DNA from 3 places in the Paenibacillus sp. GCM10023252 genome. Region 1 is predicted to be linked to each of the others. Evidence: riboswitches for the same ligand, from Rfam matches in the RefSeq annotation. Region 1 holds a riboswitch; each other region holds the start of a gene.
The links. Region 1 has a riboswitch for cyclic di-AMP ahead of ACFO9Q_RS02310 (TrkH family potassium uptake protein). Riboswitches for the same ligand answer to the same signal wherever they lie in the genome.
Positions count from the first base shown of each region.

Region 2: linked by a shared signal. The riboswitch ahead of ACFO9Q_RS09200 (hypothetical protein) and the one ahead of ACFO9Q_RS02310 (TrkH family potassium uptake protein) in region 1 are both predicted to bind cyclic di-AMP.
Region 3: linked by a shared signal. The riboswitch ahead of ACFO9Q_RS10290 (ubiquitin-like domain-containing protein) and the one ahead of ACFO9Q_RS02310 (TrkH family potassium uptake protein) in region 1 are both predicted to bind cyclic di-AMP.

Region 1 covers NZ_JBHSHW010000002.1:108,773-119,127, forward strand. The annotation lists gene cysW (sulfate ABC transporter permease subunit CysW) at 1-170, shown strand, start outside; gene ACFO9Q_RS02290 (YezD family protein) at 282-524, shown strand; gene ACFO9Q_RS02295 (YqzM family protein) at 619-765, opposite strand; gene uvrC (excinuclease ABC subunit UvrC) at 927-2,834, shown strand; gene ACFO9Q_RS02305 (CPBP family intramembrane glutamic endopeptidase) at 2,921-4,534, opposite strand; cyclic di-AMP (ydaO/yuaA leader) riboswitch at 4,776-4,953, shown strand; gene ACFO9Q_RS02310 (TrkH family potassium uptake protein) at 5,053-6,393, shown strand; gene ACFO9Q_RS02315 (potassium channel family protein) at 6,411-7,073, shown strand; gene ACFO9Q_RS02320 (cation:proton antiporter) at 7,094-8,323, shown strand; gene ACFO9Q_RS02325 (LysR family transcriptional regulator) at 8,382-9,281, opposite strand; gene ACFO9Q_RS02330 (succinate dehydrogenase cytochrome b558 subunit) at 9,530-10,201, shown strand; gene sdhA (succinate dehydrogenase flavoprotein subunit) at 10,226-10,355, shown strand, end outside.
Region 2 covers NZ_JBHSHW010000010.1:227,422-237,776, forward strand. The annotation lists gene nikR (nickel-responsive transcriptional regulator NikR) at 1-44, shown strand, start outside; gene ACFO9Q_RS09160 (energy-coupling factor ABC transporter ATP-binding protein) at 84-923, opposite strand; gene ACFO9Q_RS09165 (energy-coupling factor transporter transmembrane component T family protein) at 940-1,668, opposite strand; gene ACFO9Q_RS09170 (PDGLE domain-containing protein) at 1,672-1,956, opposite strand; gene ACFO9Q_RS09175 (energy-coupling factor ABC transporter permease) at 1,946-2,587, opposite strand; gene ACFO9Q_RS09180 (ABC transporter ATP-binding protein) at 2,709-3,470, shown strand; gene ACFO9Q_RS09185 (ABC transporter permease) at 3,452-4,213, shown strand; gene corA (magnesium/cobalt transporter CorA) at 4,296-5,246, shown strand; gene ACFO9Q_RS09195 (hypothetical protein) at 5,249-5,677, opposite strand; cyclic di-AMP (ydaO/yuaA leader) riboswitch at 5,690-5,848, opposite strand; cyclic di-AMP (ydaO/yuaA leader) riboswitch at 6,372-6,545, shown strand; gene ACFO9Q_RS09200 (hypothetical protein) at 6,667-6,909, shown strand; gene kdpF (K(+)-transporting ATPase subunit F) at 7,039-7,116, shown strand; gene kdpA (potassium-transporting ATPase subunit KdpA) at 7,179-8,858, shown strand; gene kdpB (potassium-transporting ATPase subunit KdpB) at 8,882-10,355, shown strand, end outside.
Region 3 covers NZ_JBHSHW010000018.1:9,706-20,060, reverse strand. The annotation lists gene glmU (bifunctional UDP-N-acetylglucosamine diphosphorylase/glucosamine-1-phosphate N-acetyltransferase GlmU) at 1-690, opposite strand, end outside; gene spoVG (septation regulator SpoVG) at 814-1,101, opposite strand; gene ACFO9Q_RS10330 (RidA family protein) at 1,232-1,624, opposite strand; gene purR (pur operon repressor) at 1,640-2,464, opposite strand; gene ispE (4-(cytidine 5'-diphospho)-2-C-methyl-D-erythritol kinase) at 2,547-3,401, opposite strand; gene ACFO9Q_RS10315 (small, acid-soluble spore protein, alpha/beta type) at 3,535-3,723, opposite strand; gene veg (biofilm formation stimulator Veg) at 3,903-4,175, opposite strand; gene yabG (sporulation peptidase YabG) at 4,333-5,232, opposite strand; gene rsmA (16S rRNA (adenine(1518)-N(6)/adenine(1519)-N(6))-dimethyltransferase RsmA) at 5,356-6,234, opposite strand; gene rnmV (ribonuclease M5) at 6,231-6,779, opposite strand; gene ACFO9Q_RS10290 (ubiquitin-like domain-containing protein) at 6,917-8,056, opposite strand; cyclic di-AMP (ydaO/yuaA leader) riboswitch at 8,296-8,514, opposite strand; gene ACFO9Q_RS10285 (TatD family hydrolase) at 8,696-9,472, opposite strand; gene ACFO9Q_RS10280 (HD domain-containing protein) at 9,553-10,355, opposite strand, start outside.

The DNA.
Region 1 (10,355 bases):
AGACGAATACGCTGCCCCTTCACATTGAGATTCTGTACAATGAGTACCAGTTCTCCGCTTCATTCGCGGTAGCTTCGTTGCTCGTTATGCTGGCAGTTATTACTCTCATTGCGAAGAGCCTAATTGAATGGCAATCATCCAGAGGACAGTCACAGAATCCAGTTACCTAATCTAGGCAGGAAGAAATCCGTCTTCTCTATATGGCCTCTACATGGCGCAGGGAAGGCGGCATTTCATCACTATAAATCCGATTAAATCGGTCGACTATGGAGGGATTAAGTATGGCAAAACCGTTGGAAGTAGATCAGCAGTGGCTGGATCGTATCGTGGAACAGGTGAATGGGCTGCAATATGGATCGGTGAATATTACGGTTCATGATGGACGAATTGTGCAGATCGATCGGACGGAGAGAACACGCTACGATAGTCCCTCCCACAAGCAGTCCCAGCATGATGGACAGGGGCAGTCGAAGCCCCGTGAGACCGCACATGCTCAGGCGGAGTCGCTTCGAGCGGTACAATAGCAGCATGAGAACCATTACAATTATAAAAAAGCTCCATTCGAATGACATTCGAATGGAGCTTTCTTAGTTTACCCAGGATACAAATCGCCAGTCATTAGTCAATCAAGAACTTCACAATGACAGCAACGGCAAAGATTAGAGTCATGAGGCCCAGCATGCCGCCAAAGCCAAACACAACGTCCATCAAGTCATCGCGCGGTTCCTCGTTCAAATGTTCGCGAGGGTCTCTTACATTCTCCATCGTTGACGTCCTCCTATAGAGCGAATGCTTCACTTAGTATACCCAACTTCCCGAACAATTGTAAAGCATTAGCACGTGACAATTATGAGGCAAATGCGCCGCTTCCTGTGATAAAATGTTACGATAGAGGATATGTCCGTGAAGGCTGGAGGGAAGTATAGATGGACGTTCACAATAACCTGATCAAGGAGCAGGAGCGAATCGCCGCAATGGAAGGCATTCGGCATAAGCTTGCGCTGCTGCCGGATCAGTCCGGCTGTTACCTGATGAAGAACAGCGAAGGTACGATCATATACGTAGGCAAGGCGAAGGTGCTGAAGAATCGTGTCAGGTCTTACTTCAATGGCAGTCATAACGGCAAGACACAGCGTCTTGTCTCAGAGATTCGTGACTTCGACTATATAATAACGAGCAGCAATATGGAAGCTCTTATCCTTGAATGCAATCTCATTAAGCAATATCATCCGCGTTACAATGTACTGCTGAAGGACGACAAGTCCTTCCCCTATATTAAGATAACGAACGAGAAGCATCCTAAGCTCGAGGTCACTCGCCGCATCATTAAGGACAAGGCGAAGTACTTCGGCCCTTATCCGAATGCCTATGCTGCGCAGGAGACGAAGAAGCTGCTCGATCGGCTCTACCCGCTGCGCAAGTGCAAGACACTGCCGGATAAGGTGTGCTTGTATTATCATATCGGGCAATGCATTGCCCCTTGCGTGTACGAGATTGAGAATCAGACGTATGAAGCGATGATTAGTGAGATCGCCAAGTTCCTGAACGGCGGGCATGATGCTGTGAAGGCGGAGCTGCAGCGCAAGATGGAAGGCGCTGCTGAGCAGCTCGAGTTCGAGCGGGCGAAGGAATACCGAGATCAGATCGTGGCGATTGACGCGGTTATGGAGAAGCAGAAGATTACGATGTCGGACAGCTTGGACCGCGATATCTTCGGCTATGCCGTTGATAAGGGCTGGATGTGTGTTCAGATTCTGTATATGCGCCAGGGCAAGCTCATTGAGCGCCATGGTACGTCCTTCCCTTATTATGGTGAAAAATACGATGACTTCATGACGTTCGTAACCCAGTATTACAGCGACAATCCAGCGTTGCCGAAGCAGATTCTGCTGCCGCTGCCGCCTGAGCAGGAGGAAGGTATCCAGGAGGTTGAAGGACTGGAGTCTGGGCAGCCTGAGGAGGCAGGACAGGGGTCTACGAGGGCAGATGATGTCATGACGACGCTTAACAAGTGGCTGAAGGTGAAGGTGCTCATGCCGCAGCGCGGGCGCAAGAGCGAGGTCGTGACGATGGCGACGGACAACGCGAAGATGATGCTGGAGGAGAAGTTCCGGCTGATCGAACGGGATGAAGAGCGAAGCGTGAAGGCCGCAGATGGACTTGCCGCCCTGCTCGGTCTGCCTGAGGTGCGCCGCATCGAGGCGTTCGACAACTCGAATATACAAGGAACGAATCCTGTCTCGGCCATGGTCGTCTTCACGGACGGCAAGCCGGATCGGAAGGAATATCGCAAGTATAATATTAAGACGGTCTATGGACCTGATGATTACAATACGATGCGTGAGGTGATTCGGCGGCGCTATGAACGGGTGCTGAAGGAAGGGCTGCCGCTGCCCGATCTAATCGTCGTAGACGGAGGCAAGGGTCAGCTGTCGGCAGCCATTGATATCCTTGAGAATGAGCTCGGTCTGTCGGTTCCGGTGTGCGGCATCGTGAAGGACGCGAAGCATAAGACGGCCCAGCTCATGCAGGGTGACCCGCCAGAGGTCGTGCCTCTGCCGCGCGACAGCCAGGAGTTCTATCTGCTGCAGCGCATTCAGGATGAGGTTCACCGGTTCGCGATTACGTTCCACCGCGAGCAGAGGGGCAAGTCGATGGTCGCTTCCCAGCTCGACTCCATCCCGGGCATCGGCGAGAAGCGGCGCAAGGCGCTGCTGAAGCACTTCGGCTCGCTGAAGAAGATTCGTGAAGCATCGGCCCAGGACTTCAAGCCGCTGTCGATCGGAGAGAAGCTGGCTGAACAGATTCTGCAGTCGCTTAGAGAACAGTCATAGGCAGGTCTCTCGTATGGCATACCAAAAAGCTCTGATTCGGGGTCATTCCACCCGAAACAGAGCTTTTTGTGAAATGAATAAGAGAGCTAGGCTGTCTGTGTGGTACCCTTCTTGGATCGCCAGTTCTTCATGACCCATGCGATGGGAACCGGAAGCACGAGGTAGAAGATGGCCGCAGCCACATTGGCCGCAGTCCCCATGAAGAGCAGCGAGGCAGCCATCAGGATGCTGTCCAGTATGGCGTGTGTGAATACGGCTGTGATGAATCCATATCGCAGGAACAGCCACGAGAAGACGAGACCAAGGATAACGAGCTCAATTAATCTGGTGGTTGATGGGAAGATCGGGTATGCAACATGTCCGAGCGCCCAGATCACTGACGGAATGAGAGCGGCAATCCACGGATTGCGCAGCCACTTGCGCAGCAGGCCGATGCCGAATAACCGATAGATGCTCTCCTCGGAGATTGCAGCGCACCAAGCAAGCAAGGGCATGAGCCAAGGGAGAGCCATGTTGTATGGCGATTGCGTAGCATCGCTCGTTGACCAAGCTCCTGTCACGAGCTGCAGCACGATCAGGATAATGGACTGCATGCCCAGCAGAATAATGGCGAACAGATAGGATAGCTTCATGCTCTGCCACACATGGTCCCCATAGCCGGGCTCGCCGAAGCGTGGCCACAATCGCTGTCCCGCAGCCCGCCATAGTCCATCTCCAGCGACGAGGGAGAAGTAGACTGCAGCACCGAATACAACGGTTGTAAGCACCGTGACGAACATCATGATGGCCATATACAGATCAGGATTAGTGCTCTCTCCAAGGGTGGAGCGCAGGCCGTCCGCCATGTTGAAGTTGTTCGCAATATAAAAGGCGAGGAAGAAGCCCGTGAGCAGCAGACCGCGCTGGAATGAAGTATGCTTACGGTACAAGATGGCATAGATGACAGCGAACAGGAACAGCACCCCTGTCATGACGAGGTAGCCCCAGACAGACAACAGATTCGCAATCGACTTCTGTTCCTCGACATAGGACACATAGTCGGAAGGAGCAACGAAGGCCGGCTTGTACTCCGTAACGAGCGGATCACCGCCAGTGGCCGAGGAAGCCGTACGGACCTTAATCTCTAGAGCAGCTTCGCCGATTCGATACCCAGCCGGGTACAGCATAATTGTGCCGTTATTCTGAACCTCGCTGCGCTTCAGCTCCTCTGCCCGGAAGCCTTGCTGGACGGCAAGCTCCTTGGCTGCCTTAAGGGCAGCGCTGCCTGTCAGCGGATTCCCTTCACCCTTAGGCTCCAGCAAGTGCCATGCGACGACTGTGCCGGTCTCCATATGGACATAGATATACCCGATGCCGCCGTCCTTCAGCTTCGATTCGACCTGATAGACATCGGTAGGGAATTGCTTGTCATATTGCTCGCTGTAATCACTTAGCAGCTTCTCCTTCGTTAAGTATCCATACACCATACTCTCGGATTGGTGAATCGTCTCCAGCTTCTCTGCTTCTTCATGCAGATTTTCCTGAATGAAGGCCGAGGCAGCCATCTCAGCCTCACCTTCGGTAATCAGCTTGGACGAAGCCGTTGATAGCGAGGGATCCGCAGCCTGCGGAACAATCTGAACAAGTATGAAAATAATAAAAGCAATCAGTCCGGCTATCCTGTACTTTTTCCACTCATCGGCCTGTATCGGCTGAAGCATGCGACCACCTCTGTTTTAATTTACGCTTAACATAACATAGTTTTTCATTCCTGATCCAATGAATCCGATGAAAAGAAGAGCATTGTTTTCATAAAAGCGAGAAATAACGACGTGAGGGGAGACAACCTCCTATAACTTCAAGTGTATGCCCGAATATGCACAAATTCCCCTTCATTTTATGATTCACACGATTTTGAACTAACCGCCAATAAGGATTATAATCGTTAACGTTACAACCAATTGAATAGCACAGCCGAATTTCCTAAGGAAAACGGGGGAACCATACTGTTGTTAGCAGCCAAGCATGGCCGCAGCAACATGGGGTGAATTTCGACAGGATCATATGAACCTGCTGAATAGGGCTGCCTTTCCAGGCCCGAATCCGTCAGCTAACCTCGCAGGCTGTATGGAACAGGACTCATCGCTTTAGCACTTGAGCATCCAGTGCTATTTTTTTGTGCTCTTTTTTGCCTACACATGACTACCGATAACCGATAACCGATGAGGAGATTGTACATATGAAGATGAACCTGAAGGTGCTGACATGGTCACCGCCGCGAATCCTGGTAACGGGCTTCGCCATCATTATCCTGCTTGGAGGGTTGCTGCTCTCCATGCCATTCGCCACTGCGAATGGGGAGGGAGTTCGGTACCTTGATGCGGTATTCACGGCTACCTCTGCGACCTGTGTAACAGGGCTCGTAGTCGTAGACACTGGGACGTTCTGGTCCATACCAGGCCAGATTATTATTATTACGCTCATTCAGATCGGCGGTCTCGGATTCATGACGATGGCCACCCTGATTGCTCTGGCGCTTCGCAAGAGAATCTCCCTCAAGGAGCGTCTTATCCTACAAGAGGCGATGAACCAGAGCAGCATGGAGGGCATTGTTAGGCTGATTCGCAAAGTCATATTTTACTCGCTGGCGATTGAACTAGCTGGAGCTATTTTGTTCACGATTCGCTTCGCTTATGACATGCCGCTGGACAGAGCAGTAGGCTTCGGATTTTTCCATGCTGTCTCCTTCTTCAATAATGCGGGCTTCGATCTATTCGGAGAGTATAGAAGCTTGACGATGTACGTTGGCGATCCGTTAGTTAATATCGTCTCCATGCTGCTAATTATTCTTGGTGGACTAGGGTTCATTGTTATGTCGGATCTGCTGGAGTTCCGGACGAAGAAGAAGCTGTCGCTGCACAGCAAGGTCGTCCTGACGATGACAGGTTCCTTAATTGCAATCGGAGCTCTCGTCATCTTCATCTTCGAATTCTCCAATGCCAATACACTGGGGTCCTTGAATTGGGGAGAGAAGATACTCGCTTCCTTCTTCCAATCGGTTACACCGCGTACAGCCGGAGCGAATACTCTGGACTTCACCGTGCTGAGACAAGCGACGCTCTTCTTCACCATCATCCTCATGTTCATCGGCGCTTCACCAGGCTCGACAGGCGGAGGGATTAAGACGACGACGTTCATGACACTGATCGGAGCTGTCATCGCTATGATTCGAGGCAAGGAGGATATCGTGCTGTTCCGTTACCGTCTAGGCAAGGACCGCATCTTCAAGGCGTTGACGATTACGATGCTGTCCCTCGCGCTCGTACTGTTCGTGACGATGATCTTGTCGACCACGGAGGATAAGGAGTTCATTAAGATTCTGTTCGAGACGACGTCTGCATTCGGCACAGTGGGGCTGTCTGCAGGAGTAACTCCTTATCTATCTGACGTAGGAAGAGTTATAATTGCGCTCACGATGTTCGCTGGACGACTCGGGCCCCTGACGCTTGCCTATGCGCTTGGTCCTAAGACGGAGAAGGAGCTATACCGGCATCCAGAAGGTAAAATTACAATTGGTTAGGAGCTTATATAGCTATGATTAAAGGTCATCAATTCGTTATCGTTGGACTGGGACGGTTCGGCTCAAGCTTGGGCAAGGAACTGGTCGAGCTTGGCTATGAGGTGCTTGGCATCGACCGGGATGAAGAGATTGTCCAAGAGATGAGCGAGGTGCTTACCTACACGGTATGTGCAGATGCAACGGATGAGGAATCGCTGCGTTCGCTGGGTGTCCGCAACTTCGACTGCGGTGTCGTCTCTATCGGCGATGATATTCAAGCAAGCATACTGACAACTATCCTGCTTAAGGATCTTGGTGTGAAGAAGGTTGTGGCTAAGGCCATCAGCGAGCTTCACGGGCGTGTGCTAGAGAAGCTTGGCGTCGACCGGGTCGTCTATCCCGAGCGGGATATGGGCATTCGTGTCGCTCATCAGCTCGTGTCGCCGAATCTGCTGGATTATATTGAGCTGTCTAAGGATTATACGATTGCAGAGCTTGCTGTTCCCAAGTGTCTCGATGGCAAGTCCCTGCATGATATTAACCCGCGGGCGCGCTACGGCTGCAGCATCGTGGCCATTAATAAGGCGAGCGGCATCATTATTGCTCCAACTGCGGAAGATATGCTCTCTGAGCGTGATGTGATGGTCGTCATTGGGACGAACGAACAGATTGAAGAGTTCGAAGAGGCTGTCATTCGTTAAGAGAGGATCGTGGTCATCAAGTGGTTACAGAAGCAACCCCGGTTATTCATCATATGGTACTGCTGTTCTTGCTTGTTCTGTGCTTCGGCATGCTGTCCGGAAGAATAGCGGCATGGCTGCGCCTGCCAGATGTAGCGCTGTTCATCGTCATGGGGATGGTGCTTGGGCAAGGACTTCACTTAATTAATGAGGGCAGCGCTTCAGTCGTGAATCAACTGGTGCTCACTGTAGGCTCGGTCCTCATTCTGTTCGATGGAGGCCGTAATATTAGTCTGCGAGGACTGCAGAAGGTGAAGTGGACGATATCGCTGCTTAGTGTCCCAGGTGTGCTGATTACTATAGCGGTAACAGGTGCGGCTATTCACTATCTGTTCGGAATAGAGTGGCTCTATGCGCTGCTCGCAGGCTCGGTCATCGCTTCAACCGATCCTGCTTCAATCATCCCGGTATTCCGTCAGGTTACGATACGGAAGAAGGTGAGGGAGACAGTAGAGAGTGAATCTGCCTTCAATGATGCAACGGGCTCCATTATTACCTTCGCTCTGCTCGCCGCGGTAACTGGTGAGTCGGCTCTTGAAGCGGGGCCCCTGCTGTGGGAGTTCGTGAGGACAGCTGCAGGAGGAATCTTGCTTGGAGCGGCCGTCGGAGTGCTTATCGTGCTGCTGGCTGTCCATCCGAAGCTTGGTATTCTTAAGGAGTATACGACCATCGCTATGGTCGTAACAGCTCTTGGAGCGTATCTCTTAGGTGACTATATTCATGTCAGCGGGTTCATGGCTACGTTCGTAGCGGGGCTTGTATGGGGCAATCCAGCCATTGTGAAGCTTAATCTTGAGGCACGGGAGCAGGAGCTCGTTCACTTCTCCGACAATATGACCGTTATTATGCGCATGCTTATCTTCGTTCTGCTCGGCAGTCAGGCCGATCTTGCACTCATGCTGGAGTACGGATTGCAGAGCCTTGCTGTCGTGCTGCTGTTCATGTTCGTTGCTCGCCCGCTCACCGTGCTTGCGAGTGCCCTTCCCGACAGAGCGGCGAAGTGGACAGGGCGAGAGCTGTTGTTCATGATGTGGGTAAGGGAGACGGGGGTCATTCCTGCGGCTCTATCCGGCATCATTATCGGAATGGGTGTGAAGCATGCGGACATTATCGCCTCAATCACTCTCATGGCCATACTGATGACCATATTGGTCCAGGCCAGTACAACCGCATGGGTCGCGAAGCGGCTAGGAATGGATGCAGAAGCTTAATATGGGAGAATAATAAGGACAGCGGCCTGCTGAAGAACCTAGAGGCAGCTGTCCTTGTCTATGTGTAGCCGCCCGATAGGAATCGTGGAAGCTCTTCCAGCCATCTTCGTACGACGGGGCCTGCTGAAGCTGAATCAGCATGAATGAGAGAGGTTGTCCGCTTCGTCTCCTCCAGCTCGGCCAGAGGGATGACGGCAAGATCATTATCATCCAGCAGCTGCGTCCTCAAGTACGACTTCGGAAGCAGAGTAGCCGCCCGGCATGTGTGTAGCAGTCGCAGGATGGCCTCGAAGGAGTCAATCTCCATTCGAACATCTGGCTGCAGCTCATACTTGTGGAACAGCTCGTCCGTCAATATCCGATACCAGGTCCCCTTGGAGAATAGAATCATAGGCATATCGTTCAGATCCTGAATAGTCAGCTTGCCTCGATCGGTCACGACTTGATTCCGAGGCAGCACCAGGAGCAGATGGTCCTCGAACAAGGGGACACAAGTGAGCTGCGTATCTTCAATCATCGACGCCACAATGCCAATGTCCGCCTTGCGGTCGCGTACGAGCGTAACGATCTCATGCGTCTTGCCTGTTATCGCCTTAATGTCGAACTCAGGATGAGCCGCCGTCAGAGACTGAATGAAGTCTGGCAGCGTCGTCTGAAGAGTAGTCAGGCTCGCGCCAATCGTCAGCGGTGTTCGGCCGGACTCCTTGTGTTCGCTGACCGCAGTAATATAACGGCGATGCAGCTTACGCAGCTCCAGGGCATAATCGTAAGTAATCTGCCCGACACGGGTCAGCTCCAGTCTCTTGCCGATTCTGCGGAACAGCTGAGCGCCGAGCTCTTCTTCCAGCTTCGCTATTTTACGGGACAGGGCGGGCTGTGACAGATTCAGTACAGCGGATGCCTTGTTCATACTGGACTGCTCCACAATCGCAGCGAATACTTGCATTTCCTCAAGCATGGGCAGATCTCCTTATATAATAGAAGAGTGAGAATCATAATCAACTAATGCTTATGTGAATTCGTTATAACAATCTATAAAAAATAAGCAATTCCATTATAAGATGAAAAGGAGTAGGATGTGAAGTGTGGCTAACTTGTGTCGACATTTGTTGACGAGGATTCGGGCTGGGGGTACAATGATTGATGGTTTGTTCATGGCTTGTCTTATAAGCGATTACACAGTGTTGAAAGGAGAACGAGAGCAGTATGAAAGGAAATTCGTATTATTCGAGGAAGCTTCATTCCCTCTTGGGAGTCATCCCGCTCGGCTTGTTCATCGTTGAACACGGCCTCACCAATTACATGGCATTCGAAGGCGGACCGGAGGGCTTCGATTCCGGAGTTAAGCTGCTGAACAGCCTTCCGCTCGTATGGGTGCTGGAGCTGTTCCTCATCTTCCTTCCGTTGTTATTCCACGGAATCTATGGGCTATACGTAGCCTACCAGTCCAACGTGAACACCGGGCAGTTCAAGTACGGCCGCAACTGGGCGTTCATGTGGCAGCGGATATCAGGCGTCATTACCTTCATCTTCGTGTTCTGGCATGTATACCAGACTCGCTGGCAGGTAGCGATTGGCAATGTGTCCCATGAAGAGCTAGGCTCTCATATGCACGAGATTGCGACGAATCCATTCTACTTCATCCTCTACATCATTGGAGTTATTGCTGCTGTATTCCACTTCAGCAACGGCATGTGGGCCTTCCTGGTCTCATGGGGCATTACCGTTGGACCTCGCGCGCAGAAGATCTCATCCTACATCTGGATGGGCGTGTTCGTTCTAGTTGCGGCGCTGTTCCTGCTGTCACTGGTTGCCTTCCGCGGAGATGAGTTCAAGGAAGCGGCAGCCGCAGCCTTGGCATGGTCGAACATAGGTTAGTACGAGTACAAGGAGCGATACGTAATGGCTAAGAATAAAATTATCGTAGTTGGCGGCGGGCTCGCCGGCTTGATGGCTACTATTAAGGCAGCAGAGGCAGGCGTCCACGTGGATCTGTTCTCCCTCGTGCCTGTGAAGCGTTCCCACTCCGTAT
Region 2 (10,355 bases), on a different contig from region 1:
CAACAGGGAACCAGCACAGTCACCCGCCTGTTAATGGCAAATAATCTAGTTGGACAGTGCGCTCCGCCGCATGACATGGCCGATCAGCGGATCCATCCAGCGGCGATTAATTGCTCCAGGCGTGCCCGGGCATCGCTCACTCGGATGGGCAGCGTCGCCTCATCCTTCCACAGCCCGGTGAACACTTCAGCGACAGTTGGCAGCTCCAGATTCGCTGCTTCCATGAGCCCGCTGTGCTGCGTGAACAGCTGTTGCGGCGTCATCGCCGCCAGGCACTGGCCATCTGCCATGACCACCACGTGTTCAGCCCACTCGGCGACGAATTGCATATCATGCGTAGCGACGATGACCGTCTGGCCTCGCTCCCCTAGCAGCTCCATAATCTCCCGCATGCGCCGCTTGCCGGCAGGATCAAGGAAGGCCATCGGCTCGTCGAAGATGACGACATCCGTATGCATGGCGAGTACGCCGGCGACAGCAGCCTGCTTCTTCTGACCGAAGCTCAGCTCGGCCGGGTTCAGGTCAGCCAGATCAGCAATGCCAAGCAAGTCAATACTAGCCTGCACCCTAGCCTGCACCTCTTCATTCTGCAGACCCTGCTGCTGAGGACCGAACGCGATATCCTCCGCTACGGTCAGCGCAATTAATTGATCGTCGGGGTCCTGGAACACGACACCAACCCGGCCAGGCATCTGCCTTCTCCTCTCCTTCGTCAATTCCTCTCCCAGGTACGACACCTTCCCGCTCCCACACCCATACAGCCCATTCATATGAAAAATCAGCGTAGACTTCCCGGCCCCGTTCGGACCGATAATCGCGGTTCGTGCGCCTACGGGAATCTGAAAGGACAGCCCATTCAAGGCAGGGAGCCTGTCCTTGCGATACTGATAGCAGACCTCATCAAATTCAAACAAAGACGTCATACATCAAACCTACTCTCTATATGATCTGAAGCAGCAGCAATACATACACGGGGACAACAAGCAGCAGCATAAGCAGCCAATCCCTCCAAGCAGCAGGGGCAAGCTCCCCGGTTACCATCTGCCCGCGGTAGCCCCGCGCCAGCATGCCTGAGTAGACCCGATCTGATCTATGCAGGGAACGAGCAAGTAGACTGCCCAGCAAGCTGGACAGCATTCGATAATAGGAGATAGAGTAGAAGCTGCGAACGTGCATCCCTCTGCTCCGCAGCGCGCGCAGCAGTCGGAATGCTTCATCACGAATGACCTCCATATAACGGAGAGTGAATAAGATAAGCTCGGACAGCAGGGCTGGCAGCTTAAGTCTGATGAGCGACTGGACGAATACAGATAAGGGCAGTCCGTGCAGCATGAGGGTAATCATCATTAGGGAGAACAATAATCGGCAGCTATAACGCAAGCCTTGCTCGACCCCGCTGACGGACAACGTCAGTGGACCCGCTTCCATATAATAAGGCGCACCGCCATACAAGCTGAAAAAAATAACAGAAAACAAAAAGAACGGAGCAAGGAGACGAACTCTCCTCCAAAAGCTAGAAAAAGGCACTCGGAATGCTGCCAGCCAAAGTGCACCCCAAGCAAGCAAATAAAGAAGCGTTCCCACTCCCTCGATGGAAACGCCTGCTGCAATGGCAAGTATAGCCCCTGCTATCCGAAGGGGAGGATGAGTAATAATCGTACTGGTCATTCCTTATTCCTTCTTATTCCGTCTTGCCATCCACTTGCCTAAGCCAAGGAATAACAAGAAGGTAGCCAGTACGCCAAGGATGCCAGCTAGGCTTCCAGAGAGCGCGGAGCTTAGTCCCGGAATGGTATAATCGGGAAGCGGGGAATGGAGATAGGCTGCTGCAGACTCGATGTACCCTACCTCTTCGCCTGCCTTCTCGTAGCCGTCCGGGTGAGAAGATGCGTACAGCGAGAGCACGCCGGCGATTAACAAGGCAGCTGCGAGCCAAGGCCAGATTTTACGACTCATAGGTTAAGGTCTCCTTATGCGGAATGTGAGAGAATGAACGAAGGGCGAACGGCAGGACGACAGCTGTGATGAGACCCTCTCCAACTCCGATGAAGGAATGCCAGAACAACAGGGCGGAAGCAGCATGAGCGAAGGAGGCTGCGCCGGATAAGGCGAGCTGAGCCGCAGCTGCAACCGACACAACAACGACAGAGGTCCACCCGGCTGCGAATGCGCTCACCGACCGGTTAAGCTTCACTCGCTGCAGCAAGTGATGAGTCATGGCTGCAATAGCTGGGGATAGAATAGCCATATTCAACAGATTCACGCCAAGCGCAGTTATGCCTCCATCCTGGAACAGGAGAGCCTGAATCATGACGACGGTCGTCATGATCAGCGTAGCCGGCCAGAATCCGAATAGAATAGCGGCGAGCGCGCCTCCCATGAGATGTCCCGAGGCTGCAGCTCCTAGTATAGGGAAGTTAATCATCTGCGCGGCAAAAATAAAAGCAGCCATAACGCCCATCACCGGTACAGCACGATGCTCAAGCTGTGCGGTCGTATGCTTGACGCTTCGAGCCAGCACAGCAGCGCTTAGCGCAGCGGCAGGGAGCCATACCTTGGCATCGAGAATGCCATCAGGAATATGCATGTTGTTCTCGTCCTCTTTTCTACATATAAGATATGTAAGCTTAATTCACATCTTATCATTGTGCTACGAATGTGTAAATAAGTAGCACGAACTAACAGGACTAAAAGAGGGGAGGATTCAGATGACGAATCTATTACAGCTTGAACAAGTGATGAAGCGGAAGAAGGACAGTGATGAGCAGCTGTTCGCTGGGGTGACAGCAGTCCTTCAGCAGAAGGAGAGAGTAGCGCTCCTAGGCGCATCGGGGCAAGGGAAGAGTACGCTTCTTCGCCTCATAGCACGGCTCATTCCGCTGGACAGCGGAACCATCTCGCTTCATGGCAAGCCCATGAATGAATGGAGGCCGAATGACTGGCGCCGCAAGGTGGCTTATGTGGCTCAGCAGCCTGTTATGCTGCAAGGTACGGTGGAGGCTAATCTAAGAATGGCCAGTGTGCTGCATGGCATCCCCTACAATGAAGAACGGGCACAATCGCTTATCGCTGCAGCAGGCTTAGGCAAGCTTGACCTCAGCAAGCCAGCCAGCGAGCTGTCGGGAGGAGAGAAGCAGCGGGTGGCGCTTATCCGCACCTTAATGCTGGAGCCTGAGGTGCTGCTGCTCGATGAGGTGACCTCTTCACTGGATCCCGGCTCCAAGACAGCCGTGGAGAGCTGCTTGAACGATTGGCTCAAGGAGCATCAAGCTTCCGCGATCTGGATTACGCATGATCTTGAGCAGGCACGCACGGTGAGCGAACAGGTCTGGTTCCTTGGCGAAGGGGCGCTGCTGGAGCAGACAGCTTCGAGCGATTTTTTCCAAGGGCCGAGGTCCGAAGCAGGAAGAGCATTCCTACACAATCTGCACAGGGAAGGGGGAGGGGCAGCATCTCCAATCTCGCCTTAGCGTGTACTCTTATATTCGTAGCCGTCACTGCCGTGCTGTCGCTTAAGCAGAAGCTTGGGCTGGAGAAGGAGATTGCCATTGGAACCGTCCGCTCCGCCGTGCAGCTGCTATTCATCGGCTACGTCTTGCATGCCGTATTCTCAGCGCAGAAGCCGATCATTATTGTACTAATCGTGGCATGCATGATTGCTGTAGCTGCTTGGAATGCAGGCGGTAAGGCTAGACAGCTGAGGGGCATTCGAGTTCGGATCGCTGCTGCGCTGTTATGCACCGAAGCGATTACGATGGCTCTGCTTCTGGGACTTCGAATGATTGAGCCGGAAGCCCAGCATATTATCCCGATCAGCGGAATCATTATTGGCAGCTCGATGATTGTATGCGGACTGTATCTGAATCAGATGAGGCGGGAGATGGATACCGCACGCGGGGAGATTGAGGCGCTGCTAGCTCTGGGAGCTACTGCGAAGCAGGCGATGAAGAGATCGATTAGAAGAGGCGTTCGAGGAAGTATGATCCCGACCTTGGATGCGATGAAGACTGTCGGACTCGTCCAGCTTCCAGGGATGATGACGGGGATGATCGTAGCAGGTGCAGACCCGATCGAAGCGGTCAGGTACCAGATGCTCATCATGTTCCTGCTCGCTTCGTCAGCTGCCCTTACAGCGATGCTGCTTAGCTCCATCAGCTATAAGCTGTGGTTCAATGAGGAGCTTCAGCTCATCGAGCTGCCCGATAAGGATTGATGTTATTTCCTTCCTTTTGTCATACAACGACACATGTTATTCTGTACTTAGATTGTAGTAACGCCCGGAGGAGCCCAAGCCATTGATACGTACATTAGCGATAACGACTGACTTGATACTTAAGCAGGACCTGCCTCTGGAGCAGCTGACTGGACCGGATATCGATTGGTACTGGGTAGACTTCAATGCTCCTACTGAGGAGGAGGCTAAGCTGCTCAGCAGCCACTTCCACTTCCATCCGCTTGCGATTGAGGACTGTCTCCATGTGCTGCAGCGTCCCAAGGTCGATCATTATGAAGATATGCACTTCTTCGTGCTGCATGCAATCTCAGAGTCGACGCTGAAGGCCGCAGAGGTTGATATGTTCGTTGGTCCGAGCTATGTCGTCACATTCCACTATAATGAGCTGCAGGAGATGGATGAAGCATGGTCGCGCATCTGTGACAATGAGATTCTTCGCATTAACGGGCCCATCTACTGTGCTTACTTGGTCATGGACAAGCTGGTGGACCAATACTTCCCGAGCGTGCATTACCTGGAGGACCAGCTGAGCGAGATTGACAGCAATGAAGCGAATCTGCCGATCGAGGAGCTCATGAACCAAGTGTTCGAGATTAGGTCGAAGCTGCTCAAGCTGCGCCGAACGATTGTGCCGATGAGAGATCTGCTCTACCGAGTCGTCAACTCTCAGAGAATCGAAGGCTTGAAGGAGCATCATCTCTACTACACCGATATCTATGACCACCTGCTGAAGCTATCCGAGATGATTGAGCAGAACCGGGACATGACATCAGACATGCGCGACAGCTACCTGTCCATTAACTCCAATCGAATGAATCGCATTATGAAAACCTTAACCGTCATCACAACCATCTTCATGCCGCTAACCTTCATAGCCGGAATATACGGCATGAACTTCGTCTACATGCCTGAACTGACTTGGAAGGGGGGTTACTTCATCGTCATTGGAATTATGGCCATGATTGGTCTCATCATGTTCCTACTGTTCCGCAAGAAGGGCTGGTTCAAGTAGAACTAGAAGAATGAGGCATAGAATAGGGAAGACTCGAATAACCCCTTCTCATCATAGTCCGTTGTCCACGGAGGTTGATGTGCAGGGGTTACGATATGAGATAAAGCTTGGTCATAGAGCTGCCATTGCAGCTCGTGCCTGCATTCACAGTTCAGAGAATGCTCAGGCACACAGCCATACACACCTATCCCCTTCATTAAGCATCCACACCACATCATCCAGTCTCCTGGTCTGTCTTGATGAAGAACAGGAAGCTCACTCCAGCAGGTTCCTTCAGTGGTGGTCACCTTCAGAACAGCTCGGAAGCCTTGGTTGTTTAAGCAATGAGAAGGAACGACATAGCATTCAATGTGCGTAATGCGCAGTGGTTCATAACGAGAGTCAGGGACAGGCAGGGGTTCTGGTGAGGGCATAGCTAATCTGAACGTCATAACATCATCTCTCCTTTAGGGGTTCATCGCTTACGAGGTTAGCTGTCGGATTCGGGCCAGAGAGTCGCCCTACTGGAGACTAGCTCCAGATTCACCCCATGAACGATTACATCTCTATCGTTCGAGTTGGTTCCCCCGCTTCATTTGGTAAGAATTCAGCGATTTCAATTTCGTATGGACTTCGCCGTATATCATACTGCTGACCGCTAGGTTTGTCTAACCTCCCAATAACGGCCTTACCCGCTGTGAAGCCATATTTTTGGAATGATGCCTTTGGCAAGAAGCTAACGCAGCTAATTCTCAAAATAACTCGTTTATGCTCCGATTTTCTATGAATTCGAGAAGTCTGATTTCTCACTATTTTTTTGAACCTGCCTATTTTTATATTACTTATGAAATCGAGAGAAAAACCTATGAATTAGTAAGCATTCTAGAGTTTAAGAGTAGTGTAAGCGCTAGTTATGGACGGATTCAGCTGAAAATATGGCTAATATCCCCTCTATTCCTCCTAGACAGGTGAATCGCTTCAGGAGTAAGATTCGATTCATGGTTGACTCGGCTGGAACGATGTGAGAGTCGAACTAGTCTAGGCTGGAGTGTTCGTTCCGATTGGACACCATGGAGTCCGGTTGGAAGCAGGGTGTCTCTCACCACCCGAATTCGCAGGCTAACCTATTTTACGAATTTGCTAACAAAGTCTTTATCGCTTAATCCTGCAGGTTCAGTGCAGGAGCGGGGGAACCAACGAGCAGCAATCTTGTCATGAGATGCTGTTCATGGGGTGAATCGCTTGGCTTGCCGCCAAGCGTAGGGCGACTCTCACGCCCGAATCCGTCAGCTAACCTCGTAAGCGTACTCGGGAGAGGCAACATACATCGCGATTCTTCGCCGCAGCAGCTTTGCTGTGCCTTGAAGAAGCCGCGGGAGATGTTCCTCTATTCTCCTGCGGCTTCTTTTGTGTTGCCTTCTAACCATAGGAGGAATATCCGTTGGAGAGAGAATCCATCGTTGTAGCCGGATTCAATGAAGCCTGCAAGTATATCTTCGAGAGCAGCCTCGCCTTGAGCTGCAGATATATTCAATGCTGCAGGTCATGGACGTCGAAGCCCATTTATGTCATTACAGAGAGCTTTAATCCTAGAGCCATCTATCGGGGGCTTGGAGCAGATCATATTATTTTCACACGAACGGGCGAGGTTGGATTCTTGCTGAATGAATCTGAATCGGAATAACCCATAGAATAGGGAGGTCATTCTTATGATGGATGTGTACATGATAGGAACCTTGATCGTTAGCTTCATCCTAGTAGCAGGATTCCTGCATTGGTGCGGCAAGGTGGTAGAGGATGGAGGGGACACGCGATGATCTTCGTACTTGTAGTGACGGGATTGCTGTTCATCTACCTCGTCTACGCCTTAATTCATCCAGAGAAGTTCTAGAGCATAGGAACACTTGCGAAGCGGCCTTCAAGGCTTGTCATTACGATTAGGAGGAATATAGAATGGATGTCCTGCAGATTGCGATTGTTATCGCGATAATTATACTGCTGGTGAAGCCGGTGGGAACCTACGTGTATCACGTGTTCTCCAATGAGCAGAGCAAGCAAGATCGAGTATTCGGAGGAACGGAGAGAGTCATCTATCGCCTGCTTGGACTGAAGAGCAGAGCGGGGATGGGATGGAAGAAGTACGCGCTCAGCTTCGTCATAACCAACATTGTGCTGACCGCTGTCAGTTACTTGATTCTAAGGCTGCAGAACGCATTGCCTTACAACCCGAATGATATCGGTAATATGGAATCAACGTTGACCTTCAATACAGTCATCTCCTTCATGACGAACACGAACCTGCAGCATTACAGCGGTGAATCTGCGCTGACTTACTTCTCGCAGATGGCGGTCATCATGATGATGATGTTCACCTCCGCAGCAACCGGGTTCTCGGTAGCTATAGCCTTCGTAAGGGGAATTACGAGCAAGGGCAAGACAATCGGCAACTTCTTCGAGGACTTCGTGAAGGCACATACACGAATCTTCCTGCCGATCTCCTTCATCCTTACACTTGTCCTCGTGGCGCTGCAAGTTCCACAGACGCTAGATCCGACGCTTACGGTCAAGACGCTTGAGGGAGCGGTGCAGCAGATCGCAATAGGTCCCGTCGCCTCGCTTGAATCCATTAAGCATCTAGGGACGAATGGCGGCGGCTTCTTCGGAGTGAACTCCGCGCATCCATTCGAGAACCCAAGTCCGCTGACGAACGTGCTGGAGATTCTAGCGATGTGGACGCTGCCGGCAGCTCTCCCCTATACGTTCGGCTTGTTCGCTAAGAATAAGAAGCAGGGCTGGGTTATTTTCTCCGCGATGATGATCTTGTTCCTGGTGTTCCTGACTACGGTCTACACGGCTGAGAAGGCGGGCAGCCCGGTCATGAACGCTCTTGGCGTGGACGCTTCCCAGGGCAGTATGGAAGGCAAGGAAGTCCGATTCGGCATTGCACAGTCATCATTGTTCACAGCGGTCACGACCGCAGCGACGACGGGAACGGTTAACAATATGCATGATACCTTGACCCCTCTAGGCGGGATGGTTCCGATGGCGGAGATGATGCTGAACGTCGTGTTCGGCGGCAAGGGTGTCGGATTAATCAATATGCTCATGTATGCCATCCTCGGCGTGTTCATCTGCGGATTGATGGTGGGGCGAACCCCTGAATTCTTAGGACGCAAGATTGAGCCCCGAGAGATGAAGCTGATCGCCATCGCGATACTGGCTCATCCGTTCATTATCCTGGCGCCGACCGCGCTTGCCTTAATGACGGATGTGGGCACGGCGGCCATTACGAATCCAGGCTATCATGGCATCTCGCAGGTACTGTACGAGTATACGTCCTCCGCAGCCAATAATGGATCCGGCTTCGAGGGACTTGGAGACAATACGCCGTTCTGGAATATTACGACGGGACTAGTAATGCTCTTCGGCCGTTATATCTCCATGATTGCCATGCTCGGTGTAGCGGGCTCGCTCGCTTCGAAGCAATGGGTGCCTGAGACGATCGGTACGTTCCGCACGGACAATAAGCTGTTCACTGGTCTCCTGATCGGTACAGTACTCTTAATTGGCGCATTAACATTCTTGCCGGCGATTGTGCTTGGCCCAATTGCTGAACATTTGACACTCCGATAACGGACGGATGAGGTGAAGGATCAATGAGTTCTCCTAGACATAAGAAAAGCATGCTCTCCTCTGATCTGGTGGGCAGTGCGTTAAAAGATAGCTTCATAAAATTAAATCCAATCACGATGATGAAAAACCCGGTTATGTTCGTCGTTGAAGTAGGCACGGTAATCGTGCTGTTCATGACGATCTTCCCTGGATACTTCGATTCGGAGGACCGAATCGGCTTCAACCTGACGGTCTTCCTCATCCTGCTCTTCACCGTCCTCTTCGCTAACTTCGCTGAAGCATTGGCCGAGGGGCGCGGGAAGGCGCAGGCGGATTCCCTGAAGCAATCGAAGAAGGACATGAGCGCGAATAAAGTAACAAGCGCAGGAATTAAGGTCGTCTCCTCCACTGAGCTGCGCAAGGGTGACGTCGTTGTTGTGGCTGCTGGTGAGATGATTCCTGGGGACGGCGAAGTCATCGAAGGACTCGCTTCCGTAGACGAATCCGCTATTACCGGAGAATCCGCACCGGTCATTAAGGAAGCTGGAGGAGACTTCAGCTCAGTAACCGGTGGGACGAAGGTTGTCAGCGACCTCATCAAGGTGAAGATTACGAGTGAGCCGGGCGAGTCGTTCATTGATCGGATGATCTCGCTGGTCGAAGGGGCTAAGCGTCAGAAGACACCGAATGAGCTGGCCTTGAATACGCTGCTCACTTCCTTAACGCTAATCTTCGTTATCGTCGTCGTGACGCTCGGGCCGATTGCCGGCTTCGTGAACGTAGAGCTCGAGATTCCAGTGCTCATCGCTCTGCTCGTCTGTCTAATTCCTACAACGATTGGCGGATTGCTGTCCGCGATTGGAATTGCCGGGATGGACCGTGTCACCCAGTTCAACGTGCTGGCGATGTCCGGTAAGGCTGTTGAAGCCGCTGGTGATATTAACACGATGATATTGGATAAGACAGGTACGATTACATTCGGTAACCGGATGGCCAGCTATATGATTCCTGTCGGAGCAAGCGGACGCGAGACATTAGCCGCTTGGGCTGCGGTCAGCTCTCAGAAGGATGAGACGCCGGAAGGCCGCTCCGTGCTGGAATGGCTGAAGAAGAACAGTCTGAGCTATGATACGGCCCTCGGCGAGGGAGGGGAATTCATTCCCTTCCAAGCAGAGACTAGAATGAGCGGTATTGATCTAGCCGATGGTCGCAAGGTGCGCAAGGGCGCCGTCGATGCGGTACGCAAGTGGGTACAGGAGCAGGGCGGCAGCGTTCCGGGGGATCTGGAGCAGAAGTCGAACACGATTGCGACAGAGGGAGGTACTCCTCTAGCTGTTGCTGTAGATAAGGAGATCTTCGGGCTTATCTACCTGAAGGACACCGTTAAGCCAGGTATGCCGGAGCGATTCGAGCAGCTTCGCCGGATGGGTATCAAGACCATCATGTGTACTGGCGATAATCCGCTGACGGCAGCGACAATCGCCAAGGAAGCAGGAGTCGATGAATTCGTAGCGGAGA
Region 3 (10,355 bases), on a different contig from region 1:
AACCCGGTCATTCACCCCGATAGCTTCTGCCAGATCGGACGTGCAATACCCTTGAACCACTTCGCCCGCCTCCCGGAAAATACCAACAACGTCAGTCAGGTAGAATTCCCCCTGTGCGTTATTGCTCGTTACCTGCGCCAGCGCAGCGAACAGCTTCTGATTATCGAAGCAATAGGTACCCGTATTGATCTCCTTCACAGCAGCTTCCTCTGGCGAACAATCCTTCTGCTCCACGATACGCTGAACCGCACCGTCCGCACCGCGAATAACCCGCCCATAGCCTGTCGGGTTATCGAATGAGGCCGTCAGCACCGTTGCAGCAGCACCGCTCGATGCATGCAGCTCCAGCATGGCCTCGATTGTCTCCGCTGTAACTAGCGGCGTATCTCCACAGACGACAATGGTCGTCCCTTCCTCTTGCCCAAGCAGCTGCTCCGCCTGACGGACGGCATGGCCGGTTCCGAGCTGCTGTGCTTGCAGCACGTACTCGGCTCCATCTCCCAGATAAGCTTGAACCGCTTCTGCTCCGTGACCGACAATGACAACCGTCCGCTCACAAGCCGCTTCCTTCACAATATCCGTTACATGTCCTACCATAGGCTTGCCGCACACCGGATGGAGAACCTTATATAATTTCGATTTCATTCGCTTGCCCTGTCCTGCTGCAAGCACAATCGCTAACCTCTTCACGTTCCAATTCCTCCTGCCTTATCGTATATCGATAGTATATAGTTGAAGTATACGTAAGACTATATCCCATTCCATTACAAAAGAAAAGAGAGCCCAAAGGCCCTCTTCTCCACTCACCCAGTCTTAAGCTCCTTCTTCAATCGCCACAACTTCTTCCGTTGCTGCACGCTCATATTCAGCGAGAACAGCAGCTTGGATCTTCTCCCGTGTCGTTGAAGAAATCGGGTGAGCGATATCCCGAAATTCTCCATCCGGAGTGCGTTTGCTTGGCATTGCTACGAACATACCATTGTTACCGTCAATGACGCGAATATCGTGAACGACGAATTCGTTGTCAATGGTAATTGAAGCAATAGCTTTCATACGCCCTTCCGAATTTACGCGGCGGAGTCTGACATCAGTAATTTGCACTTGTGTTCACCACCTTTGCCTATCAGAGACTTGGTGTATAATTCCACGTTTACATGCAAAATCCTTCTGCCTTTTTGGTAAAATAATGCTCCGCTTAAAATATTTTTTTAGGTATTAACTTTTTTCGTTGCTATTCGACAATAGTCGATGCAATGAGTTCTATTTCGACAAGAACATCCTTCGGCAGCCTTGCTACCTCTACAGCGGAGCGAGCTGGCTTATGCTCTCCAAAGTAAGAAGAATAGACTTCATTCATAATCTGGAACTGATTCATGTCCTTCAGGAATACAGTAGCCTTAACCACATGCTGGAAGCTCGTCCCCGCCGCAGCGAGTACAGCCTCTAGATTGCGGAATACTTGATGCGTCTGCTCCGCCATCCCGCCCTCTACAAGCTGTCCGGCTGCATTCAGAGGAATCTGTCCTGACGTGAAGAGCAGTCCGCCCATCTGGATAGCCTGAGAATAAGGTCCAATCGCTGCAGGAGCTTGGTCTGTTGAGATTACTTGCAGGTTCGTTGTCACTGGGCTTCCGCCTCTCTATCCGAAATAGTTGCCTAGAACGACCGTGGTCTGCTTCGACTTCAGATCTACCGCACTCAGCTTCGCTAGAGATACGTAATCCTCGAGCAGACGGTCCTCCACCTCGAACTCGCTGGATTCTACGAAGACGCCGACACCAGCCACTGTGGCCTTGAACTCGAAGAGCAAGTCCATCATGCCTTGGATGGTGCCGCCCGCCTTCATGAAGTCATCTATAATGAGAACCCTGGATTGCTCCTTGAGCGCTCTGCGCGCCAAGGACATGGTCTGAATTCTCTTATTCGAGCCTGATACATAATTGATGCTAACGGCTGACCCCTCGGTCACCTTATTGTCTCTCCGTACGATAACAACAGGAATGTTCAGACAGGCCGCTGTCGCATAGGCCAGTGGAATGCCCTTCGTCTCGACCGTCATGATGACGTCGATTCGGCGATCCGCGAAGGCGGTAGCGAACATTCTGCCTACATCGGCAAGCAAGTCCGGCTGTCCGAGCATATCGGTCATATAGAGATATCCGCCTGGCAGTACCCGCTCCGGCTGCTCGAGCTGGCGGCAGATGCTCGTCATAATGTTCAGAGCCGTTCTTGTGTTCATCTTCGGAATATATTTCACACCGCCGGCAGCGCCGGCTAAGGTATGCAGTTCACCTAAGCCTTCTTCTTCGAAGACTTCCTTAATGATGGCTAGATCCTCGCTAATGGAAGACTTGGCCGACTGGTATCGATCAGCAAATGCTGTCAGCGAAATTAACGTGTGAGGACGACTTAGCAGGTATTGTGTCATTTCTACCAGTCTTGCACTGCGTTTCAACTTCTTCAACAACTTCTCACCCCGCTAAATCCGAATAATATAAAGACAATATAACATCTTTATACGGATTTAATCAAGAACAACGTCCGGTTCATGTGAGCATTCTTACCACGTAGACTTCCTTGCAGAAGCCGCGCAGCCCATTATAGATGCGGGAGAGCTTCGCTGGCTTGGATACGAGACCGAATACCGTAGGCCCGCTGCCTGACATGAGGACGCCATCCGCCCCAAGCCGCTGCATACTCTCCTTAAGCTGAAGCACTTCCGGATAGAGGTCGAGCGTTACGGTCTCCAGCACATTGCCCATCTCGGAGCAGATGTCGCCGAAGGAGCCAGCCTTGATCGCTTCAAGCATATTGGGCACGGAAGGATGCTTCTTCAGCTCATTCGCTCGGAGACGGCCATATACGTCCGCAGTCGATACATTAATCGGCGGCTTGGCTAGCACTACCCAGCATTGAGGCGGGTTGTCGATCCGCTCCAGCTTCTCACCGCGCCCGGTCGCAAGCGCGGTTCCCCCCGTTACGCAGAAGGGCACATCCGAACCAAGCTCGGCTCCGAGCTCGCACAGCTCCTGCTCAGGTATATTCAGCTGCCACAGCCGGTTAAGCCCGCGCAGCGTTGCTGCAGCATCACTGGATCCGCCAGCGAGCCCGGCGGCTACCGGTATTTTTTTGTCGAGATGAATGTATACTCCCTTGCGCACGTCATAGCGGTCCTTGATCAGCTTGGCTGCTTGGAACGCTAGATTCTTCTCATCGAGAGGGATATATCCCGCTTGGCTTGAGATAATAATCGTATCGCGAGGGAGCTCTTCCATCTCCAATCGATCGGCTAGATCCACCATGGTCATAATCATCTCGACCTCATGGAAGCCATCCTGGCGCTTGCGCATGACGTCAAGCAGCAGGTTTATTTTTGCAGGAGCTTTTTCGTATATTTTCATCTCTACGTCCACCCGTTCGTTCGTTAGCATATTGCCCATTATAACAAACAGACTGAATAAAAGCTAAGAAATGAACAGGCAGCCGCTGCCGCTGTTCGTCTCTTAGCTTCTGTGGGTTGGACCTCTTGTAAGCCTAAGGATTGTTGGTCTTATTCGCCGCTGCCTGCTCCGCGAGCTGAATCGCCCGCTTCACCATATTGCCGGCATCCTTCGCCCTTATACCTCCCCAGCCTTCTTCCTGAACCGTGTTGTAGAATCCAAGATCCTTGGCCAGCTCGTACTTGAGCTGTTCCGACATGACACTGCGCCTTCTTCGGCTCATCTTAACCCTCCTAGTGTAGGACATTCGCTCGTGCAGCATGTACCTGAGGCTACCCGTAGTATGCGCGGTTAACGAGGTGGACATGCAAGGAAGGAACCTCGCTCATGGGGGGACAAAAAAAAGAGCACAGAATGTCTCTGCGCTCGGAACAGCCTTGTTCAGGCTATATATAGATTCTGTTATTGAATATGGGTAATACGGACTTGACCTTCGTCGTTGCACACGGTCACTTCCACCGATTCCGTCAATATATCGGCATAACTGTAGGAGACGCGCTTGAATGCATGCTGCTCCTGATCCAGCTTGACAATGAAAACAGATGGGTAGATTTCTTCCAAGACACCGGTACGTTCGATGGTCTTTCGCCGGCCACCGTTAGCTCGAAGACGAATTTTGGAACCTACGTGAGCTTCCAAGTTGCGTTTAATCTCCAACAGCGCATTTTTTGCCATTGTCCACTACCACCTCTTTCCTTGTCCATTATAACCAATAGGAGAGGGGTTGTCAAACAAAGCAAAATATTATATCAGTAGGGTGTTCGGGTTGTCAACGGTGTTTTCGCCCATTTTTATAAGCCGATGTATTTTTTGGCTAATAAGAGGCATATTATCAAGTTGTCCTGCGTATAGAAGCGAGCGTAGTGGCTGCCGGGGTGACCTTAGACTTAGGCATTCCTACCCGATGACGTCCTAACGTCTCTATGCCTCCGACTCCGTCCACTCCGCTAATTGTGCCATGAATAACATCAGCCAGGTTAATCGTCTCCCGGATAGAGGTGTAGCTTGCCTTAATTGCGATGTATACGGGATCCAGAGCGTGGATGAGAATGCGGCCAGGTGAGCTCGCGAAGTTCGCTCCTGTCTGGAGCAATGCTTCGAAGTGGGACTGGCAAGCGCCGGCTACGATTATCAGACCATCACGGTTCTTCTCGTAGTCTCTGGCGACTCGGACCGCATTTACGAAGTTCTGTGAATTCTTGTAGCTGGAGAGGCTGAGCAGGTCCTCTTGCCTCCGGTTCTTAAGCACACCATCATGACCCGTAATGACGACGATATCGGGCCGGAACTGGGGTAGTAGCCGGTAGAGCATATCGGACATCTGTGATTCATGGGCATGTATGCCATGTGCAGGCACTCTCATGCTGGAGTAGAGCTGCATACTTTTCTTTAAGTAATTATTGTCGCCATCCAGATGCAGTACCTTGCCTGGTACCTCGAAGTAGGGCTGCGTCTGCTGCAGCGCTACCCGTATCTCTTCTTCCGTCTGCTCAGACTGCAGCTCTCGCTGCTTGTGCATACGCTTCATCGACTCGTTGACCTTAATTCGCACTTGCTGCGATGCGCTCGTGTATTCCGGATCACGAACGACTGACAGGTCGGGTATTGGAGAATCCGCAAGCAGGCGGTAATCCGTTCCTTTTAAGACTGCATGGGTTTGCTGGATTGCTTCGATACGGAACAGCACGTCACCGCCGTACGATTTGCGGACGACCAGGTCCCCTTGTTTCATGGGCATATCACCTCTTCTCGTCTATCCTATGGAAGGACGAGAAGTTTGGTGAACACTTCACGACCAGAACGAGCAAGAAGCTGTTCAGCAGCCTATAGACTGATGAACAGCTTCTGAACTCCGTTACCCCCAGCCCTTGGCCAGGAATGCCCGGCTAATGACGGCGAACTCTTCAAGAGACAAGGTCTCACCCCGGCGGGTTGGATCGATCCCAGACGCCGTCAGCAGCTCTGTAAGCGCTTCACGGTTCTCCTTGCCTACAAGACTGGTCAAGTTGTTCGCAAGCGTCTTACGGCGCTGTGTGAAGCTTCCCTGCACGATTCGGAAGTAATGGTCCTCATCTGGGACCTCTACGGCCGGTGTGTCCCGCAGTGTTAGCTTGATGACGGCTGAATCTACATTCGGCTGTGGAATGAATACGGTGTGAGGGACGATGCAGACGAGCTTCGGCTCACAGTAGTATTGAACGGCGACGCTAAGGCTGCCGTACTCCTTCCCGCCTGGCTTCGCTGCCATGCGCTGCGCCACTTCCTTCTGAATCATGACTACGATATTCTCCAAGGGAAGACGCTCTTCAAGCAGCTTCATCAGGATCGGCGTAGTCACATAGTAGGGCAGATTCGCGACGACACTGACTCGCTCTACCTTAGAGAACTGCTCTTGGAACAGCTGCTTCAAGTCGAGCTTCAGCACGTCGCCGTGGATAACCTCAACATGTGGCTGTTCGGCCAGTACATCTCTAAGTATCGGGATAAGTCGCTGGTCAATCTCCACCGCAGTCACCGTACCCGCTTCCTCCGCAAGCTGCTGGGTGAGTGCTCCGATACCCGGCCCAATCTCCAGCGCGCCCTTGGACTTGTCGAGCTCGGCTGCCGCTACAATGTTATGCAATATATTCTGGTCAATCAGGAAGTTCTGCCCCAGACTCTTCTTGAAGGAGAATCCGTACTTCGCTATGATCTCCTTCGTTCGCTTCGGTGTACCTACTTCAGCTGCCTTCATGCTCTCTCCCCCTGTTCCATCTCACGCAGCGCTTCCGCGAACTCTTCCTTGGAGATGCGGAAGCTTGTACAGCGCTTATAGAACTGCTTGCCATTAGCATATCCGATTCCGAGCAGCTTACCCATCCGCAGCCTGCGGTCAGCGGCCTGTGGGTGTACGATGAGACCTGCATCCATGAGATGCTCCCACGTAATATCCCCTGAACCTTCCGGCGCTTCCGTTCGAACATCCAGCAGAGCTTGCCTAATGGCTTCAGGTGAAGCATTCTCCACGCCGATATCTCCCTTGTACAACGCCTGCTCTTGCGGAAGGAACGCATGCTTGCAGCCCGGCACCCGCCTCGCGACAATCTTACGGATACGCTCACCGGCATGATCCGGATCTGTGAATATAATAATGCCCCTGCGCTGCTGGGCCAGCTCGATTCGGCGAAGCACATCTTCACCGATAGCCGAGCCATTCGTCTCTATCGTATCGGCCTCTACGGCTCGCTTAATCGCTGTGGTGTCATCCTTGCCTTCGACGACAATGATCTCCTTAATCACCAAGACCATTCCTTCCTTGTAACATGCAAAAAGAAGAGGCGTTGCCTCTCCTTATCATGGCATATTTGGCTGACAAATACGTATGAATAATTCACAAGCAGAATTGACTTCTCTTCTTCTCGAAGCCTATCCCCGCTCTAGCTTGCACTTGGCTTATTCGGACCTAGGACATAGACCGTGAAGCCCTTCTTCCTGCCGAACTTATTGGCATACTTGGTACTATCGAAGTACACGTCAATCTTGTTGCCCTTGACGGCACCGCCAGTATCCTCAGCGCGGCGGAAGCCTATTCCTTCGATATACACCCACCAGCCAAGCGGAATGACCTTAGGGTCAACCGCAATGGTACGGCCTTCCTGAACTCTTGCACCTGAAGCAGTAATGCCATAGCCCGGATGATTCACATCCTTGCCTGTACTTGCTACACCGGCCGAATAAGCGGTCAGTGTTACGTTCTTAATAATCTTCTTCGCCTTGAAAGTACGTCCGCCCTTGGTCATGGAGGTTGAACTTGCAGAGAGCACCTGAATCTTAGGCTGCTCCTTCTTCGTACCAATAGCAACGACCTGATTGACAGCGGCTGCGGATACGACCTTGTTCACTAATCTCTCCGACACGAGAACTCCATCCTCGTATACTTTCTCAACTTGTTCAACGACGGTTCCTTCTTTGCCGGTTTGAACCAGCTTCTCTTTGCCATGGGCAAGAGTAGAATCTTGTTTCTTCACGACAGTGAATGGAACTTTCCGCTGTGTCTCAGACACACGGGTATCCACTCGTACAACCGAGACCGTCATATTCGGCTCAATGGCTGTGCTGAGGGATGGGCTTATCTTATCTTGACTACGAACAGGAATATTGGATTCCTCGATCGCTGCCTGCACTGTCTTCTCTGTCGTGTACACCGTCGATGTCTTGCCGTCAGCCTTCACTAAGACAGCTACCGCATGGGTTACTTCGACTCGGTCTCCATCCTTCACTGTTGCATTCAGCGGGAGAGATACCTTGTCATGCGGTCCTATCGTGATAGCTTGTTCATCCAGTAGGCGTTGCAGGACCCATTGCTTAGTCTTCACAACGGTCTCTTGTCCATTCACTACTACGGATACGCTCTTATCAGCCGATCCGTACAACAACACCAAAAACATGAAAGTCATAGCGATTGAGATAATGGCACTTAGTAGAACCAAACGCAAATTCTCATGCTTCCATCGCAATGCGTTGGACATGCTGGATGATCGTTTCCCATGGGTCTCCTTCACTTGAGTAATGCCCACTTCATCGGTCCTCCTTCATAGCCTCGCCGCCGTGTGTTACGCATGATACATGACGCGACTATTGGTTTATTAGCGTGCAAGCACGCTTTCCAGGTACATAACCCTGCCCATACCTCCATGAATAACCCTATGTCGACGCTTTACGAGTTATTCAAAAATAAAAGAAGCCTTCGACAGAGGATCTGTTTCGTGGCTTCTCGGGTTGACACACGAGATTCATGGAAATGGATGCACGAGTTGATCGCTCTCTATAGACGCTTACGAGGTTAGCTGTCGGGTTCGGGCGAGAGAGCTGCCCTATCTGTTCCACATGTCCGTCCGGTCATAGACAGTAGAATCAGAATTCACCCCAAGAAGAATTCATGTGTTCACGTGCTGAGAAGGGTTCATTCCCTTGCTCGGATTATGTACACTTGGTTCCCCCGCTCTCCAATTCGGAGATTAAGCGTGACTGGAAATACAATACATTACTGATGTCCTGAAATGAATCATACCTTCCCTAGCCCTAGGTTGTAAAGATGCGATAAAATCCGATATTCACGAAATTTTAGGAAATCCATGCAATAAAACGCTGATTTTATGGGCAAAAATTAGTTTTATCGCCGGAAAGGTCTCAATTCCTCTTGATCTGAAGGGCTTTCACACAATACCAAAACAATTTTTTCCGTTTTCGGTTGTTATTTTTGCTATCTCTTCCAGAGATTTTCCTAATATTTCAGCTGCAGCCTCTGCGACGAGAACCACATAGGAGGACTCGTTCCTCTTGCCTCTTTTTGGATGAGGAGCCATATATGGGCTGTCCGTCTCGATTAATATTCGGTCAAGCGGAACCTTCCCGAGCACTTCCTTGGGAACTCTTGCATTCTGAAAAGTAAGGGGTCCGCCGAACGAAATATAGAAGTTCATATCGAGGCATTGCTTCGCGGTCTCCCAGCTGCCTGAGAAGCAGTGCATGACTCCCCCGACCTCCTCCGCATGCTCCTCCCGAAGAATGCGAACGACATCCTCATGCGCATCTCGGTTATGAATGACGATTGGCTTCTTCACCTTGCGGGCCAATCGAATCTGTTCTCTGAATACGCGCTGCTGAACATCCTTCGGGGAGGTATCCCAGTGGTAATCCAGGCCAATCTCCCCAATCGCCACAACCTTAGGGTGGGCACACAATTGTTCAATCCACTCCAGATCCTCAGGCTTCATGTCTATACTGTCTACTGGATGCCAGCCAACTGCCGCGTAGATGAAGTCATACTGCTCAGCCAGCTCCAATGTGGTCGGTATGGTATCTCGATTGAATCCTATATTGATGAGATGGCTGATGCCAGCTTCTGTTGCTCGAGCGATGATCTCCTCACGTTCGCCGTCGAATTTCTCCGAATCGAGGTGCGTATGGGTGTCCATGAATGAATAAGTCATGCGGGCATTCCTCCTGCTTATGAAGCCATGATGGGAAGCTGATTGAGATCAGCTTATCTGTTCTTATAGTAGCAAACCTTCTACCCGATTCCAAAAAGAGCCCGTATTCGTCCATCCAGCTTGTCCTTGGCTGCCTGAAGCGGCTCCTCTGGATAATAGAGGTGATAACGGCCTTGATGCAAGCCGGTTATGGAGCGGATAATGTCAGATTTTGCTGAGATTTCAGCGGTTCGATCTTGTCCGTCCAGCAGCAAAATCGGGGCTTTTTCTTTTTTATCTTCTTTATTCGAGTCTGGTCGATAGACATCGTAAGGCAGGTCAAATGGGAAGTCAATCTCCATATGATAGTCTGGATCAAGGCCGATACGCAGCCATTGCCTTGCAATCTCAGCCAACAAGGTTTCATCCGGCTCTTCAATGGTTATATACTTGTACAACCGTCTGTCTAAGAATCGGCAGCATAAGTCCGATAATAGAGGGTCTCTTTCCTCTGACCATTCCATGAAGGCTGTCTGAATGAGCGCCTCGTCGAGACGGTAATAATCTTGTGCGGATAGGGTCTGCCGAATCAGGCTGTCAATCGGTCTCGCCATCCATCCGAAGGTATAGCCCTGTTCGGTTAACTCCTTCGCTCGGCGGAAGATCTGCCTGAGTATAATCTCAGAGCTCCTTGTCACCGGATGGAAGTATACCTGCCAATACATCTGATATCGGGACATGAGATAATCCTCCACCGCATGCATCCCCGACTCCTTCACAACGATCTGGCCTTGATAAGGGCGAAGTACCCTTAGAATTCGTTCCAGATCGAAGGTTCCATAGTTAACCCCCGTATAGTAGGCGTCTCTGAGCAGATAATCCATGCGGTCCGCATCCATCTGGC